3 regions of the Streptomyces sp. NPDC096176 genome follow, and region 3 is predicted to be linked to each of the others. Evidence: riboswitches for the same ligand, from Rfam matches in the RefSeq annotation. Region 3 holds a riboswitch; each other region holds the start of a gene.
The links. A riboswitch is a leader RNA that binds a small molecule or an ion and turns the genes downstream of it on or off. The one in region 3 is predicted to bind thiamine pyrophosphate.

Region 1: another riboswitch for thiamine pyrophosphate. It lies ahead of thiO (glycine oxidase ThiO); the one in region 3 lies ahead of ACIQ7Q_RS29440 (thiamine ABC transporter substrate binding subunit).
Region 2: another riboswitch for thiamine pyrophosphate. It lies ahead of thiC (phosphomethylpyrimidine synthase ThiC); the one in region 3 lies ahead of ACIQ7Q_RS29440 (thiamine ABC transporter substrate binding subunit).

What each region holds. Positions count from the first base shown of each region.
Region 1 is NZ_JBIWFV010000006.1:206,542-212,282, forward strand. It holds gene pknB (Stk1 family PASTA domain-containing Ser/Thr kinase) at 1-680, opposite strand, end outside; gene ACIQ7Q_RS18605 (thiazole synthase) at 824-1,618, opposite strand; gene thiS (sulfur carrier protein ThiS) at 1,625-1,825, opposite strand; gene thiO (glycine oxidase ThiO) at 1,822-2,988, opposite strand; TPP riboswitch at 2,986-3,097, opposite strand; gene ACIQ7Q_RS18620 (hypothetical protein) at 3,149-3,490, shown strand; gene ACIQ7Q_RS18625 (NAD(P)/FAD-dependent oxidoreductase) at 3,579-4,763, shown strand; gene ACIQ7Q_RS18630 (Rv2175c family DNA-binding protein) at 4,807-5,172, shown strand; gene thiE (thiamine phosphate synthase) at 5,259-5,741, shown strand, end outside.
Region 2 is NZ_JBIWFV010000002.1:164,684-170,424, forward strand. It holds gene ACIQ7Q_RS05905 (metallophosphoesterase) at 1-702, shown strand, start outside; gene ACIQ7Q_RS05910 (hypothetical protein) at 850-1,677, shown strand; gene thiC (phosphomethylpyrimidine synthase ThiC) at 1,756-3,552, opposite strand; TPP riboswitch at 3,545-3,678, opposite strand; gene ACIQ7Q_RS05920 (YibE/F family protein) at 3,748-5,076, shown strand; gene ACIQ7Q_RS05925 (SsgA family sporulation/cell division regulator) at 5,102-5,536, opposite strand; gene ACIQ7Q_RS05930 (IclR family transcriptional regulator) at 5,669-5,741, opposite strand, start outside.
Region 3 is NZ_JBIWFV010000013.1:86,481-92,221, forward strand. It holds gene frr (ribosome recycling factor) at 1-198, shown strand, start outside; gene ACIQ7Q_RS29425 (phosphatidate cytidylyltransferase) at 198-1,346, shown strand; gene ACIQ7Q_RS29430 (hypothetical protein) at 1,508-1,807, shown strand; gene rlmN (23S rRNA (adenine(2503)-C(2))-methyltransferase RlmN) at 2,285-3,391, shown strand; TPP riboswitch at 3,512-3,633, shown strand; gene ACIQ7Q_RS29440 (thiamine ABC transporter substrate binding subunit) at 3,629-4,732, shown strand; gene ACIQ7Q_RS29445 (ABC transporter permease) at 4,771-5,741, shown strand, end outside.

The DNA of each region.
Region 1 (5,741 bases), on a different contig from region 3:
TGGAACAGCACCTGGGCGGGGGTGTCCCCGGCGTGCGGCTTGGAGCCGGTCAGCATCTCGTACAGGACCACCCCGCACGCGTACACATCGGCACGGGTGTCGGCCGTTCCGTATTCGATCTGCTCCGGTGCGAGGTACGAGACGGTACCGAGGACCGTGCCCGACGTGTTTGTGACGGAACCGACAGCGCGCACAAGACCGAAGTCGGCGACCTTGACCCGGCCGTCGTCCCCTATCAGCACGTTCTCCGGCTTCATGTCCCGGTGGACGAACCCGGCCCGGTGCGCGGCGCCGAGGGCGGCCAGCACGGGCTCAAGGATGTCCAGCGCCGCCCGCGGCTGAAGCGCGCCGCGCTCGCGCAGCACGTCACGGAGGGTGCAGCCCTCGACGTACTCCATGGCCAGATAGACGTACGCGCCCTCGGCGCCCTGGTCGAAAACCCCCACCACGTTGGGATGGGCCAGGCGCGCCACGGACTTCGCCTCGCGGATGAAGCGCTCCACGAACGAGGCGTCCGTGGCGAGGGCCGGATGCATCACCTTGAGGGCGAGCACCCGGTCGAGACGGATGTCGACGGCCCGGTAGACCGTGGCCATGCCGCCGACGGCGATGCGCGCATCGACTCGGTAGCGGCCGTCGAGCAGCTGCCCGACGAGAGGGTCCTGGAGGGTCGTGTCCACGCGGCGATTCTACGAGCCGGGACGGACAGGGCCGACGGGCCGGGCAGAGCCGGGCCACGACTGCAGCCGAGCTGTGACGCGCGGGACGTATCCGAAGCCCCACGCCGTAGGAGGGTGGCCCCGCAGGGCCACCCCTCGCCCCCTCAGAAAGCGGGTCGCTCCGGATCCAGCGCCGCTACCCCCTCGACCGGCGACGACGCCTGTGCGAAGTGCCGCCGCGGGATCCGCCCCGCACGGAACGCCAGCCGCCCCGCCTCCACGCCCCGCCGCATCGCCTCCGCCATCAGCACCGGCTCCTGCGCCCGCGTCACCGCCGACGCCAGCATCACCGCCGCGCACCCCAGCTCCATCGCCAGCGCCGCGTCCGACGCCGTGCCGGCGCCCGCGTCCAGAATCACCGGCACGTCCGCCTGCTCGACGATCAACTGGAAGTTGTGGGGGTTGCGGATGCCGAGCCCGGAGCCGATCGGCGAGCCCAGCGGCATGATCGCGGCGCAGCCCACGTCCTCCAGCTTCCGCGCGAGCACCGGGTCGTCGTTCGTGTACGGCAGCACGGTGAAGCCGTCGTCGACGAGCGTTTCTGCCGCGTCCAGCAGTTCGACGCCGTCCGGCAGCAGCGTTCGCTCGTCCGCGACGACCTCGAGTTTGATCCAGTCGGTGCCCAGCGCCTCCCGTGCGAGACGCGCGGTGAGGACCGCCTCACCTGCCGTGAAACACCCCGCGGTGTTCGGCAGGACCCGGATGCCGAGCTTGTCCAGCACGGACAGCACCGAACCCTGGACGGTCGGGTCGAGGCGCCGCATCGCGACGGTCGTCAGTTCCGTGCCGCTCGCGACGAGCGAACGTTCGAGAACGTCGAGGCTGGGCGCCCCGCCGGTGCCCATGATCAGCCGGGAGTCGAATGTGGTCTCCCCGATGGTGAAACGGTCGTCGGCCACGACGGATCAGCCTCCCTGCACTGCGGTGAGAACTTCGACACGGTCGCCGTCGCCGAGCGGGGTGCCGGCCCACTGGCTGCGCGGCACGACGGTCTCGTTGACGGCCGCGGCGACTCCCGAGGGCGCCGCGGTGAGCGCGGCGACGACGGCGTCCAGGGTGGTGCTGTCGGCGAACTCTCGGACTTCGCCGTTGACGGACACGTTCATGCGGGCTGCTCCTGGAGGACGGAAGAGAAGCGGCGGGGGGAGAAGGCCCGTGCCACCTCGGGCAGTTCGCCGCTCACCAGCGCGCCCGCCAGCGCGTCGCCGGTTACCGGCGTCAGCAGCACACCGTTGCGGTAGTGCCCGGTGGCCAGCAGCAGGCCGGGCAGCTCGGTGAAGCCCAGCAGAGGCGCGTTGTCGGGGGAGCCGGGCCGCAGTCCGGCCCGCGTCTCGACGAGGGGCAGCTCGGTGATGCCGGGCACGAGCTCGTGCGCGTCGCGCAGCAGCTCGTACACCCCGCCCGCGGTGACCGTCGTGTCCCAGCCGAGTTCCTCGCTGGTCGCGCCGACCACCAGCTCGCCGTCCTCCCGGGGCACCAGGTACACATGGCTGCCGCGCACCACCGCCCGTACGGTGCGCGAGAGGAACGGCGCGTACGGGCGCGGCACGGTCAGCCGCAGGACCTGGCCCTTCACCGGCCGTACGGGCGGAAGAACGTCCGCCGGTACGCCCTCCAGCCGTCCGCTCAGGCTGCCCCCGGCCAACACGGTCTGACCCGCGGCGAGTTCGCCGCCGTCGGCGAGTACGGCTCCGGCCGCCCGGTCGGCGGCCACCACCAGCCGCTGCACCCAGGTGCGGCGGAAGTCCACGCCGGCCCGCTCACAGGCGACGACAAGCGCGGCGGCCAGCCGTCGCGGGTCGACCTGGTGGTCGCCGTCCACCCGCAGCCCGCCGCGTACGCCGGGGGCCAGCATCGGCTCGAGGCGGCGGCACTCACGGCCCGTGAGCCACTCGGACGCGAGTCCCGAGCGGCGCTGCAGGGCGTGCAGCTCACGCAGATGTGCGCGGTCGTCGGCGTCGAGGGCGACGGCGAGCGTGCCGCAGGAGCGGTAGCCGACCCGCTGACCGCTCGCTTCCTCGAGCTCCGCGACGAAGGCCGGGTAACGGCGGGCGGATTCGAGGTTGAGGCCGAGCAGGGTCTGCTCGCCGTAGTGGAGTTCGGTGACGGCGGCCAACATCCCGGCCGCGACCTGAGCGGCCCCGCCGCCCGGTTCTGGATCGGCGACGGTGACGTCCAGCCCGCTCTGCGCTGCTCGCCAGGCCGTGACCAGACCGATGATCCCGCCCCCTATGACAAGGACGTCAGGGGTGTGTCGAGTACGAGACATGGGCGTCCAGCCCCTCCCTTCGCCGGCATGACCCGGATCAGGTTCGTACGGTCGGAGGCCGCCAGCCTCCCTCTCAGCCCGGTGCGTCCGGGCTCCCGCGAGTGCCTTACGGTGGCCACCCTAACCTCCCGCCCCGCCACGCAGTAAGGGAGCCGCAGCAGTGGCAAGGACGCTCGACGGACTCGTTCTCTCACCGGTCGCCGACCAGGCTCCGGGGCAGGTCGGCACCCGGACCCGGTTCACGTACCACGAGGAGCGGGGCCGGATCTGGGCCGAGTACGAGGGCGGCGACGTGGTCCGCGGACACCTCGTGGGGACCCGGGACGGCGACCGTCTCGACTTCCGCTACGTGCAGTTGAAGGCGGACGGCGCCACCTCCTCGGGGCACTGCGTCTCCACGGTCGTGGACCTGCCGGACGGCCGTGTGCGGCTGGAGGAGACATGGGAGTGGGAGTCCCAGGAGGGCAGCGGGACGAGCGTGGTCGAGGAGCTGCCTTCCTGACTCACTGTCAGGTACGTAAGGTGTGCGGGTGGACGAACGGCAGCAGCAGACAGCGCCGCGGCGGCGCGTGGTGATCGTCGGTGCGGGCATGGCCGGAGTGCAGACCGCGGTCGCGCTTCGGGAGCAGGGTTTCACCGGACCGGTCACCCTGATCGGCGCCGAGCCGCACCAACCGTACGACCGGCCGCCGCTGTCCAAGGCGATCCTGCTCGGCAAGGCGGAGGACTCGGCCTTCGACATCGACTTCGAGGCCCTCGACGTCGAGCTGCGCCTGGGCGTCGAGGTCACCGGCGTGCGCACCGGGGCGCACGAGGTGGACACCGCGGCCGGCCCCGTCCCGTACGACGTCCTGGTCCTCGCCACCGGCGCGGAGCCCATCACGCTGCCCGGCACCCGGGGCGTACCGGGCGTCCATCTGCTGCGCACCCTCGACGACGCCGCCCGGCTGCGGCCGCTGCTCACCGAGCAGCACGACATCGTCGTGGTCGGCGCGGGCTGGATCGGCGCGGAGTTCGCGACCGCGGCCCGCCAGGCCGGCTGCGCCGTCACCGTCGTCGAGGCCGCCGACCGCCCGCTCGCCGGCACCATGCCCGCGGAGGTCGCCGCTCCGATGGCCGCCTGGTACGGGCAGTACGGGGCGGAACTCGTCACCGGCGCCCGTGTGGCCACCGTCGAGCCGGGCGCCGTGGTCCTGGTCGGAGGGCGCAGGATCCCGGCCGGCGCCGTCGTCGTCGGTATCGGCGCACGGCCCGCCACGGGCCTGCTCGAGGACTCCGGCATCCAACTCGGCCCGGACGGCTCGGTCGTCGCGGACCGCCACCTGCGTGCCTCCGCGCCCGATGTGTACGCCGTCGGAGACTGCGCCTCCTACCCGTCCGGCCGCTACGGCGAGCGGCTGCTGGTCCATCACTGGGACAACGCGCTCCAAGGGCCGCGCACGGTCGCGGCGAACATCCTCACGGACGCGGCCGGGAAGGGCGGCCCGGGCGCCGAGGTGTACGACCCGGTGCCGTACTTCTGGTCGGAGCAGTTCGGCCGGTTCGTCCAGTACGCGGGCCACCACGCCGCCGCCGACACCCTGCTGTGGCGCGGCCGGCCGGACGACGACACCTGGTCGGTACTGTGGCTGCGCGAAGAGAAGCTGGTGGCGCTGCTGGCTGTCGGCAGGGCCCGTGATCTGGCGCAGGGGCGCAGGCTGATCCTGTCGGAGGCAGTGCTGGATCCGGAGCGGGCCGCCGACCCGTCCGTCCCTCTGAAGGCGGTAGCGCGGTAGGTCCCGGCTACCGACTGTCGGTCCCGGATGGCAGGCTTGTCCTGTGACCGAGATTGACGCAAAGATCGATGCTCTCGTCCCCGCCTGGCTCTACCTGCCCGACATCGCGGAAATGCTCGATGTCGAGGTGACGCGTGTGCGCCAGCTGGTCAAGGAGGGCCAGCTGATCGCCGTGCGCCGCGGTGAGAACCGTGCGCTGCAGGTGCCTGCCGCCTTCATCGACGGCAACAAGGTGGTCAAGGGTCTCGCAGGGACCCTGACGCTCCTGCGGGACGACGGCTTCACCGACGAAGAGATGCTGGAGTGGCTCTTCACTCCGGACCCGACCCTGCCGGGCACCCCTGCCCAGGCGCTCGGGGAGAATCGCGGCACGGAGGTGAAGCGCCGGGCCCAGGCGCTCGCCGTCTGACGCCACGGAGAACACCACTACCGGCCGGGTGCTCGGGGCCGGCCGTCCGGCCCGAGCACCCGGCCGACCAACGGGGGGATCGCCTCATGTCCACGGCTCGCGCACTGCTGTCCGACGCCCGGCTCTATCTCTGCACGGACGCCCGCAAGCGGCAGGGAGACCTTCCCGAGTTCCTCGACGCCGTGCTCTCGTCCGGCGTGGACATCGTGCAGCTGCGCGACAAGGGCATGGAGGCGGGCGAGGAGCTGGAGCACCTCCAGGTCTTCGCCGATGCCTGCCGTAGGCACGGCAAGCTCCTCGCGGTGAACGACCGCGCCGACGTGGCGCATGCCATCGGCGCCGACGTGCTGCACCTGGGGCAGGGCGATCTGCCGGTGCCCGCCGCGCGCGCGGTCCTCGGGGACGCCGTGCTCATCGGCCGTTCGACGCACGCCGAGGCCGAGGCGGCGGCCGCCGCCGCCGAGCGGGGTGTGGACTACTTCTGCACGGGCCCCTGCTGGCCGACCCCGACCAAGCCCGGGCGGCACGCCCCCGGCCTCGACCTCGTCCGCTACACGGCCGCCCTCGGC
Region 2 (5,741 bases), on a different contig from region 3:
CTGTGGTTCCTCGGCGACTTCACCGACCGCGGTCCCGACGGTATCGGCGTGATCGACCTCGTCATGCGCCTTTCGGCCGAGGCCGCGGCGGCCGGCGGCTACTGCAAGGCCCTGATGGGCAACCACGAACTACTGCTGCTCGGCGCCAAACGCTTCGGCGACACCCCCGTCAACTCCGGGGCGGGCACCGCCACCTTCCAGGCGGCCTGGCTTCTCAACGGCGGCCAGAAGGCGGACATGGACCGGCTGCAGGAAGTGCACCTGCAGTGGATGGCGCGGCTCGACGCGATCGTCGAGGAGGACAGCCACCTGCTGCTGCACTCCGACACGACCGCGTATCTCGAGTACGGCTCCACCATCGCGGACGTCAACGACACCGTGCACGCGATCCTCACCCGCAACGACGCCGACGAGTGCTGGGACCTGTTCCGCAAGTTCACCAAGCGTTTCGCCTTTCGCGACGAGGGCGGCCCGCAGGCGGTGCGCGAACTGCTCTCCGCGTACGGCGGCCATCGGATCGTGCACGGCCACAGCCCCATTCCGTACCTGCTGGGCGAAGTGGGCACCGAGGACGGCGAGGACGGGGAGCGCCCTGTGGTCGACGGTCCGCACGTCTACGCGGACGGTCTCGCGATCGCCATGGACGGCGGCGTGACCATGGCCGGAAAGCTGCTTGTCCAGCAGCTCCCGCTGGCGAACTGAGCCGACTCGCGGCAGGTGATTTGCACAAACCCCCTGTCACCCTGTGCCGTAACCGCTCTACCATCGGCTTATCCGTAGCAGACTCTCCTCCGTTTCCGCCCAACTGCCCGGTATCAGCGGGCATCCCGGCCGACGGAGCATCGGGGGATGCACATGAACAGCGCTCCGCACCTGTTGACCGAGGACCGCGCCGAGTACGAGCGAGTCCTCGACGACGCACTGCGCAACGCCCATGAACGCCCGGATCTGGCCGCTGTGGGGCTGCGCCTGAACACCGAGCAGCTCCGCACCATGGCACTGAACGCGACGGCACTGATCACCACGTCGGCCGCCGCCGAGTACGAGCACTATGTGAAGGTGCGCCGAGACATGCGCTCGCCCACGTTGGCCGACTCGGTGCGCAGCTCAGTGTCGGCACCGGCCGTGGGGGAAGCCGCCGAGGGCGGTGCGGGCGTCGCCGCCGTCATCGCCGTGCTCGCCCCTGTCCTCGCCGGTACAGCCGCGGCCATATTCCTGCTCGTCGGCTACATCCTGAAGATGCTCAGCCCCACCCCGTCCTTCGCCGACGCCCTGCTCACGGCCGGCTGGTTCTTCGGCGCGCTCACGGCAGCGGGCATCCTGGTCGCCGCGGTGGGGCTGCTGTTGACCGCCCTGCGCAACGGCGCCGCCCAGGTGGCGGACGCGGTGCCCTCCGGCGAACTGCCGGACGAGGTGGCACGGGCCAGGGAGGCCTGGCGCCATGCCCTGCTGGAGCGCGGCATTCTGCCGTTCCTGCGGGCAGCCCTCGCCGATCCCAGTGCCGACCCGTCGTCCGCGAGACCGCCGCGGCCGGTGAGCCGCATGCCGAAGATCGGCTACAGCGGACCCGACTTCTCAAGTCCCGCGGACGGCTCGGGTAAGGGACGGCGCGCGACATTCACCAGCCCGGACTTCACCAGCCCGGACTTCGGGGGCCCCGAGAACCGGCCGGAGTGATCCCGGCCGGTGCCCGCGGGACGTCGCCGGGCCCCGTGCCCGGCGCGCCTTCCGCCCGCGCTCCGGGGCGGCGTCGCGTCAGTCCGCGATGGGCAGGTAGACCCGATTGCCTGCGGCGGCGAACTCCCTGGACTTCTCGGCCATGCCCGCCTCCGCCTCCGCGGCTGCCGTGTCCGCCTCCCCCAGCTCGCCCCCGTGCTTGCGCCTGATGTCCTGGGAGATCTTCATCGAGCAGAACTTGGGACCGCACATCGAGCAGAAGTGCGCGGTCTTCGCCGGCTCGGCGGGCAGCGTCTCGTCGTGGAACTCCCTCGCCGTGTCCGGGTCGAGGGCCAGATTGAACTGGTCCTCCCACCGGAACTCGAAACGCGCGTCCGACAGCGCGTCGTCCCACTCCTGGGCGCCCGGGTGCCCCTTGGCCAGATCCGCCGCATGAGCGGCGATCTTGTACGTGATGACGCCGGTCTTGACGTCGTCTCGGTCCGGCAGGCCCAGGTGCTCCTTGGGCGTGACGTAGCAGAGCATCGCCGTGCCCCACCAGGCGATCATGGCCGCCCCGATCCCGGACGTGATGTGGTCGTAGGCCGGCGCAACGTCCGTGGTGAGGGGGCCGAGCGTGTAGAACGGCGCCTCCTCGCAGATCTCCTGCTGGAGGTCGATGTTCTCCTTGATCTTGTGCATCGGGACATGGCCCGGGCCCTCGATCATCGTCTGCACGTTGTGGCGCTTGGCGATGGTGTTGAGCTCGCCGAGTGTCTTCAACTCGGCGAACTGCGCCTCGTCGTTGGCGTCCGCGATCGAACCGGGGCGCAGCCCGTCGCCGAGGGAGTACGTCACGTCGTAGGCGGCGAGGATCTCGCAGAGCTCCTCGAAGTTCTCGTACAGGAACGACTCCTTGTGGTGCGCCAGGCACCAGGCCGCCATGATCGAGCCGCCGCGGGAGACGATGCCGGTCTTGCGCCGGGCCGTCAGAGGCACGTAGCGCAGCAGCACTCCCGCGTGGACCGTCATGTAGTCGACGCCCTGTTCGGCCTGCTCGATGACCGTGTCCCTGTAGACGTCCCAGGTCAGGTCCTCGGCCTTGCCGTCCACCTTCTCCAGCGCCTGGTACAGCGGCACCGTTCCGATCGGGACGGGGGAGTTGCGCAGCACCCACTCGCGGGTGGTGTGGATGTTGCGGCCGGTGGACAGGTCCATGACCGTGTCGGCGCCCCAGCGGGTCGCCCAGGTCATCTTCTCGACCTCCTCCTCGATGGAGGAGGTGACGGCGGAGTTGCCGATGTTGGCGTTGACCTTCACCAGGAACCGCTTGCCGATGATCATCGGCTCGATCTCCGGGTGATTCACGTTCGCCGGCAGCACGGCCCGGCCGGCCGCGATCTCCTCCCGCACCACTTCGGGGGAGACGTTCTCGCGGATGGCGACGTACTCCATCTCCGGCGTGATCTCGCCGCGGCGGGCGTACGCGAGCTGCGTCACCGCCTGCCCGTCGCGGCCACGGCGGGGCTGTCGCGGGCGTCCCGGGAAGACGGCGTCGAGGTTGCGCAGTCCCCCGCGCGGCGATGTGTGCTTGATCCCGTCGTCCTCCGGCCGGACCGGCCGCCCCGCGTACTCCTCGGTGTCGCCGCGGCCGATGATCCAGTTCTCCCGGAGCGGCGGCAGCCCGCGGCGCACGTCGGTGTCGACGTTCGGGTCGGTGTACGGGCCGGACGTGTCGTACAGCGTGACGTCCTTGCCATTGGTGAGATGCACCTTGCGCACCGGCACGCGGAGGTCGGGGCGCGATCCCTCGACGTATCCCTTGTGCCAGCCGATGGACTTCCCGGCCTCGTCGTTCTGGTTCGAGGCAGGCGTGCGTGCGTCCGATACGGTCATGAGACCTACTCCCTACGCCGGCATTACCCGGTAACAGGTTCGGCGGTCGGCGCAGCTGGTCCCGTACAGGTGTACGAAGGTCAGCGCCCTCTCAGCCCGGTGCTCCGAGCTCCCGCGTGTGCAAAGGTGCCACCACGCTAGCGTCATATCTGGCGCGCTGAACAGAGGGCCCCGGCTTCTTGCGATGATCGACCCGTGACCTCATCGCCACAGTCCCCAGAACCGCACGTCCAGGCCCACGGCCATGGGCACAGCCATGGGCCCGCCGCTCCGGTGTCCCGACACCTTCGAAAGATCATCGCAGCCGTACTGATCCCCTTCGCGACAGCCGTCCTCGTCGGGCTCGCGGTGCTCTGGCCGGGAGGCGCGCCCGGCCACGAACGCACCGGCGTCGGCTTCGACCGGCAGACCGAGCAGGGCAAGGTGGTACGCGTCGAGAAGGTCGACTGCAAGGACGTCAACGCCGCACAGGTCCCGCCGACCGGCGACACCTCCACGCCCGAGGGACGCGAGGCCGTAGCTGCGCAGCAGGGCCGGTGCGCCAGGGCGACCGTCGAGGTCGTGAGCGGCAAGGACAAGGGCCGGACATTCGTCGAGATCGTCCAGCCGGACGCGCCACGGCAGTTGAGCGAGGGCCAGGGCGTCGTCGTCGCGTACGCCCCCGACGCACCTCGCGATCTGCAGTACTCGGTGACCGACGTGGACCGCGAGTTCCCCATGGCACTGCTCGCGGGGATCTTCGCCCTCGCGGTGGTGCTCGTGGGCCGGATGCGCGGGGTGATGGCCCTGATCGCGCTGGCGGTCTCGTTCGCGGTGCTGACGCTGTTCATCCTGCCGGCGATCCTGCAGGGCTCGAATCCGCTGATCGTCGCGGTGGTCGGGGCGAGCGCCATCATGCTGATCGCGCTGTACATGTGTCACGGGGTGACGGCGCGCACCTCGGTCGCGGTGCTCGGCACTCTGGTCTCGCTGCTGCTGATCGGGCTGCTGGGGTCGCTGTTCATCGGCTGGGCGAGCCTGAGCGGGAACACGGACGACAACACCGGCCTCATCCACGGCCTGTACCCGGACATCGACATGAGCGGTCTGCTGCTGGCGGGAGTCATCATCGGTTCCCTCGGTGTGCTCGACGATGTGACGGTGACCCAGACCTCGGCCGTGTGGGAACTGCACCAGGCCGATCCGGAGATGGGCCCGCGTGCCCTCTATCGCGCCGCGATCCGCATCGGCCGCGACCACATCGCCTCGGTCGTGAACACCCTCGTACTCGCCTACGCGGGCGCGGCGTTGCCCTTGCTGCTGCTCTTCTCGATCGCCCAGTCGGGCGTGGGCGCCGTGGCCAACAGCGAACTGGTGGCGGAGGAGATCGTACGGACCCTGGTGGGCTCGATCGGCCTGGTCGCCTCCGTACCGGTGACAACCGCCCTGGCCACCCTGGTGGTCTCCGCCGACCGTCCGCAGCCGGCCGAGCAACCGGCCGGGTCACCGGTTCGGGGTGGCAGGGGGCGGCGGCGCAAGAAGTAATCGCGCGAGCGGAGCCGATGGGACGTCAGCCGGCGTTCTCCTCGGCCAGGATGCGTCCGAGCGCCTCTTCCAGACTCACTTCGCAGTCACCCAGCGAGAGCTCCTGCCCGATCGGCACCAGCTTGTCCGTACGGTCGAGGAAGGCCACGAGCGGCGCCGCGCCCGCGCAGAACAACGCCGAGTCGGCGCCGACCCGAAGCCGGATACGAACGTCAGACAGGCTTTCGGGACCGACGGGCGCGATATGCACATCACCGTCCCCGCTCGGCCCATTGATCCCGTCGAGCAGCAACTCCCGCCCGAATGCCCAGGTCACAGGCGCGTCACCGGGAAGGTGAAAGGTCATCCGCACCGCGTACGGATCCCAGGTCTCGTAACCCAGCTCCACCGGAATCCGGAAGGAGAGCTCCTCGGAGACGAGGAAGCTCATCAGTACCTCGGCCTGGACCGACTCGCGCATCACATACTCCGCAGTAATGAAGCAATGAATGAACCCGTGCTGGCAAAGCAAGAAAACGGCCAGGAACGATCCCCCTAGGCCCTCTTGACGCAATCGTCCTGGAAGCGCTAGCAGATCACAAGGAGTGATATTTCAGATACTGATAGAGAAGGCAAGTGACCCCAACAGCCCACCGATTCCCGTCCTCAGCTGCTCCACCGCAGGA
Region 3 (5,741 bases):
GCCGAGGACGCCAAGATCTCGATCCGCTCCGTGCGCCGCAAGGCCAAGGAGACCATCGACAAGCTGATCAAGGACGGCGAGGTCGGCGAGGACGAGGGCCGCCGCGCGGAGAAGGAGCTCGACGACACCACCGCGAAGTACGTCGCGCAGGTGGACGAGCTGCTCAAGCACAAGGAAGCCGAGCTGCTCGAGGTCTGATGAACGACTCTTCCTGGGGGGCCCCGCGCGGCGCCGGATACGCCGGAGCATGGCCACCGCCCGACCAGGGGCCCCTCTCGGCGGGTCCCGCATACGATGGGCACGACGCACAGCAGACTCGGCCCATGCCCATCGTTCCGGACTTTCCCGCCGCAGGTGGAGACGCCGAGGACCGTGGTGAAGGCGAAGACCACGAGGACCGTGACCGGGGGGCTGCTCGGCTGAGCGGCCCCCTGTTCCGCGATGAGATGCCGCAGGAGCCCATGCCCACCCCGCCGCCTTCGGGCGATCCGACCCCGCAGCCGCCGGTCGGACCGGAGCCGCCGCAGAAGAAGCGGGCGGGTCGGGACCTGCGCGCGGCGATAGGGGTCGGCGTCGGCCTCGGTGCGGTGATCGTCGCCTCTCTCTTCTTCGTCAAGGCCGTCTTCGTCGGTGTGATCGCGGTCGCCGTCGTCGTCGGTCTGTGGGAGCTGACCTCCCGGCTCGAGGAACGCAAGCAGATCAAGGCCCCGATCGTGCCGCTCGCGGTGGGCGGCGCGGCGATGGTCGTGGCCGGCTATGCGCGTGGGACGGAGGGTGCATGGGTCGCGATGGCGCTCACAGCGCTCGCGGTCCTGGTCTGGCGGATGACCGAGCCGCCGGAGGGCTATCTCAAGGACGTCACGGCCGGCGTCTTCGCCGCGTTCTACGTTCCCTTCCTGGCGACGTTCGTCGCACTCATGCTGGCGGCCGATGACGGCCCGGAGCGGGTGCTCACCTTCCTGCTGCTCACCGTTGTCAGCGACACCGGCGCCTACGCGGTGGGCTGGCGCTTCGGCACGCACAAGCTCGCGCCGCGCATCAGCCCGGGCAAGACCCGCGAAGGACTGCTCGGCGCCGTGTCGTTCGCGATGGCGGCGGGCGCGCTGTGCATGCAGTTCCTGATCGACGACGGCACCTGGTGGCAGGGCCTGCTGCTCGGCCTCGCGGTTGCCGTCAGCGCCACGCTCGGGGACCTGGGCGAGTCGATGATCAAGCGTGACCTGGGCATCAAGGACATGGGCACGCTGCTCCCCGGCCACGGCGGCATCATGGACCGTCTGGACTCGCTGCTGCCGACGGCACCGGTGGTGTGGCTGCTGCTGGTTGTCTTCGTGGGCCCCGGCTGAGCGGCTGCTGTTTTCTTGAGGAGGGCTCGTTGTCCACAGGGCAACGAGCCCTCTTCCTTTATCTCTGAAGGTCCGTGTCTCTGGGGGAGAGGGCTTTGGCCGGTCGAGGACGACGCCGCGGGGCACCACCGCTGAACGGGATTTTCGCGGCGGATACGCAGGTGTTCCGCTTCTACGCGGACGGCACGGTCCTGGACGTGCTCGTGCGACCCGCACCGCAGCCCACGAATGCGGCGACTCTGGCCGGTTGGCTGCGCAAGGACAACAGTCTGCCCGGCGTGCACACGGCGCGGTACGTCCTGGAGGGCGATCATGTCTCGTTCACGACGCGCGGGCACTACCGCGACGAGGAGATCACGGTCCGTGGGACATGGAGCCGCGGCGCGCTGACGCTGGGTATTGCCGGACGGGGATGGGAGATCGGGCCGCGGCGCTTCTCGCGCTTGGACCCAGCGCGCTGACGAGCCCGGCGCAAGCAGTGCCCCGGGTCGCAGTGCGGTCCTCGGCGTGCAGCCTGAGGCGGTGTGATGTCGCGGACGTAGACGGGCTTGGGTGCCCGGTGCGGTATGACGAAGCGGCTCTGCCGGCCCCAAGACTTCGGCGTGCCGCAAGCCGCGTGCGTCCTGGTCGGCCGTGGGACCAGTCTCCGGTCGGCGGATCGGACACGGTGTGATGTTCGGCTCGGCGAGCGCGAGCAGCGCCTGCCTCCTCATCCTCATGGTTCAGCCACCCAATGGAGCTCGTGAACAAGGTGGAGCCCCCGCGGTGGAGGGCGCCACCGCGTCATCCGGCACTGGTGGGCTCCCCGGCCGGCGAGAACGCCCATCCTTCTGGGCCGTCTGCGGATGCCACCCGGAGACCAGTAACGACCTCAGACGACCACCGCGGGAATCGGGGCCCGCAGGCCACCGGAATCCGTCTGCGACACTGGATGCACCATGCCCAAGCCCGGAGAACTCACTTTCGTCGCGCCCCGCGGAGCCAAGAAGCCCCCGCGGCACCTCGCCGACCTCACGCCCGCCGAGCGCAAGGACGCCGTCGCCGCGATCGGCGAGAAGCCGTTCCGCGCCAAGCAGCTGTCCCAGCACTACTTCGCCCGGTACGCCCACGACCCGGCCCAGTGGACCGACATCCCCGCGGCCGCGCGCGAGAAGCTCGCCACGGAGCTGCTGCCCGACCTGATGTCCGTCGTGCGGCACATCTCGTGCGACGACGACACGACCCGCAAGACCCTGTGGCGCCTGCACGACGGCACGCTGGTCGAATCCGTGCTGATGCGCTATCCGGACCGGGTCACCATGTGCATCTCCTCGCAGGCCGGCTGCGGGATGAACTGCCCCTTCTGCGCCACCGGGCAGGCCGGCCTCGACCGGAACCTGTCGACCGCGGAGATCGTGCACCAGATCGTCGACGGCATGCGCGCGCTGCGCGACGGCGAGGTCCCCGGAGGACCCGCCCGGCTGTCCAACATCGTCTTCATGGGCATGGGTGAACCGCTCGCCAACTACAAGCGGGTCGTCGGATCCATCCGTCGTCTCACCGACCCGGAGCCCGACGGGCTCGGTCTCTCGCAGCGGGGCATCACGGTCTCTACCGTCGGTCTCGTGCCCGCGATGCTGCGCTTCGCCGACGAGGGCTTCAAGTGCCGTCTCGCCGTGTCGCTGCACGCCCCGGACGACGAGCTGCGAGACACCCTGGTTCCCGTCAACACGCGCTGGAAGGTCCGCGAGGTCCTCGACGCCGCCTGGGAGTACGCGGAGAAGTCAGGTCGCCGTATCTCGATCGAGTACGCGCTCATCCGTGACATCAACGACCAGGCGTGGCGCGGTGATCTGCTCGGCCGGCTGCTGAAGGGCAAGCGGGTCCACGTGAACCTCATCCCGCTCAACCCGACGCCCGGCTCGAAGTGGACGGCCTCGCGCCCCGAGGACGAGAAGGCGTTCGTCGACGCGATCGCCGCCCACGGTGTACCGGTCACGGTCCGGGACACCCGTGGCCAGGAGATCGACGGGGCCTGCGGACAGCTGGCGGCGACCGAGCGCTGAGCCGGGCCGAGGCGAGAGCATGGGCGCAGTGGCCGAGCGCCGAGCCGGGCGCACGGGCCTCAGAGCCCGTCGGCCATGGCTGATACTGTGCCCTGTGCGTTCGCACAAATGAACAACAAAACATTCCGACAGGGGAGCGCACCAGAGCGCTGAGAGTGCGGCGAGGCCTTCACGGCCACGAGCCGCAGACCCTCGGACCTGATCCGGGTCATACCGGCGTAGGGAGTCAGCATCATCATGAACAGCCAACTTCGGCGTGCCGTCGGCGCCGCACTCGCGGGTGCCCTCGGCGTCTCCGTCCTCTCCGCCTGCGGTGAGAAGTCCGAGGACAAGGGCTCCGGGTCCGACCCCGTCGGCGCGTCCAAGAATGTCACCCTCGTCAGCCATGACTCGTTCGCCGCGTCGGACGCCGTGCTGAAGGAGTTCACCAAGCAGACCGGCTACACGGTCAAGGTGCTCAAGAGCGGTGACGCGGGCGCCGCGCTCAACAAGGAGATCCTCACCAAGGGTTCCCCGCAGGGCGACGTCTTCTTCGGTGTCGACAACACCCTTCTCTCCCGCGCGCTCGACAATGACCTCTTCACTCCCTACGAGGCCAAGGGCCTCGACCGGGTGACCGAAGAGGTGCAGCTCGACGCGGGCAAGCACCGCGTCACGCCCGTCGACTCCGGCGACATCTGCGTCAACTACGACAAGAAGTTCTTCGCCGACAGGAAGCTCGCGCCGCCGAAGACCTTCGCGGACCTCGCGAAGCCCGAGTACAAGAACATGCTGGTCGTGGAGAACGCCGCCACCTCCTCGCCGGGTCTCGGGTTCCTGCTCGGCAGCGTCGGCGAGTACGGCGAGTCCGGCTGGCAGGGCTACTGGAAGAAGCTCAAGAACAACGGCGTCAAGGTCGTCGACGGCTGGGAGCAGGCGTACAACGAGGAGTTCTCCGGCTCCGCCGGCGGCAAGAAGGCCAAGGCGGACCGTCCGCTCGTCGTCTCGTACGCCTCCAGCCCTCCGGTCGAGGTGCTCTACTCCGATCCGCAGCCGGCCGAGGCGCCCACCGGTGTCGCGACGGGCACCTGTTTCCGCCAGATCGAATTCGCCGGTCTGCTCAAGGGCGCGAAGAACGAGGCGGGCGGCAAGGCGCTGCTGGACTTCCTGATCAGCAAGAAGTTCCAGGAGGACATGCCGCTCAACATGTTCGTGAACCCGGTGGTCGAGGACGCGAAGCTGCCGGAGCTGTTCACGAAGCACGGAGCGGTCGTCGAGCAGCCCGAGACCGTCGCCGCGGACACCATCGCGAAGAACCGTGAGCAGTGGGTCCGGTCGTGGTCCTCGCTCGTCCTGAAGTAGGGAAGTCCCTGCGCGGGAACGCGGCGCGGCTCGGCCTCATGGCCGTGCCCGTCGCCTTCTTCGCCGTCTTCTTCGCCTACCCCGTCACCGCGATCGTCGGCCGCGGACTCCACATCGACGGGGTGTGGCAGTTCGGACGCTTCGCGGAGGTGCTCGGGCGCCCGGACATCCGGGACGTGCTGTGGTTCACCACCTGGCAGGCGCTCGCCTCCACCGCGCTGACCCTGCTGATCGCGCTGCCCGGTGCGTATGTCTTCGCCCGCCTCGAGTTCCCCGGCAAACGGCTGTTGCGTGCGGCGGTCACCGTGCCGTTCGTGCTGCCGACGGTCGTCGTCGGCACGGCGTTCCTGGCGCTGCTGGGGCGCGGTGGGCTCCTCGACGAGATGTGGGGCGTCCGGCTCGACACCACCGTGTGGGCGATCCTGCTCGCGCACGTCTTCTTCAACTACGCCGTCGTCGTACGCACCGTCGGCGGCCTGTGGTCCCAGCTCGACCCCCGCCAGGAGGAGGCGGCCCGGGTGCTGGGTGCGGGGCGCCTCGCCGCCTGGCGACGGGTGACCCTGCCCGCGCTGACACCCTCGCTGGCCGCCGCCGCACTGATGGTCTTCCTCTTCACGTTCACCTCCTTCGGTGTCGTGCAGATCCTCGGCGGCCCCACGTTCTCCACCCTCGAGGTGGAGATCTACCGGCAGACCGCCGAGTTCCTGGATCTGCCGACCGCGGCCGTGCTGACCCTGCTGCAGTTCGCGGCGGTCGGTGCGGTCCTCGCCGTGCACGCCTGGACCGTCAGGCGCCGCGAGAGTTCCTTGCGGCTCGTCGACCCTGCCCGGACCGCGCGCCCGCCGCGCGGAGCGGTGCAGTGGGCGATGCTCTGTGCCGTGCTGGCCACCGTCGTCGTACTGCTGCTCACTCCGCTCGCCGTGCTCGTCGAGCGCTCCTTCGACACTCCTGGCGGGTACGGCTTCGCCTACTACCGTCAACTGGGCACCGTGGACGCGTCCGGAGGCGC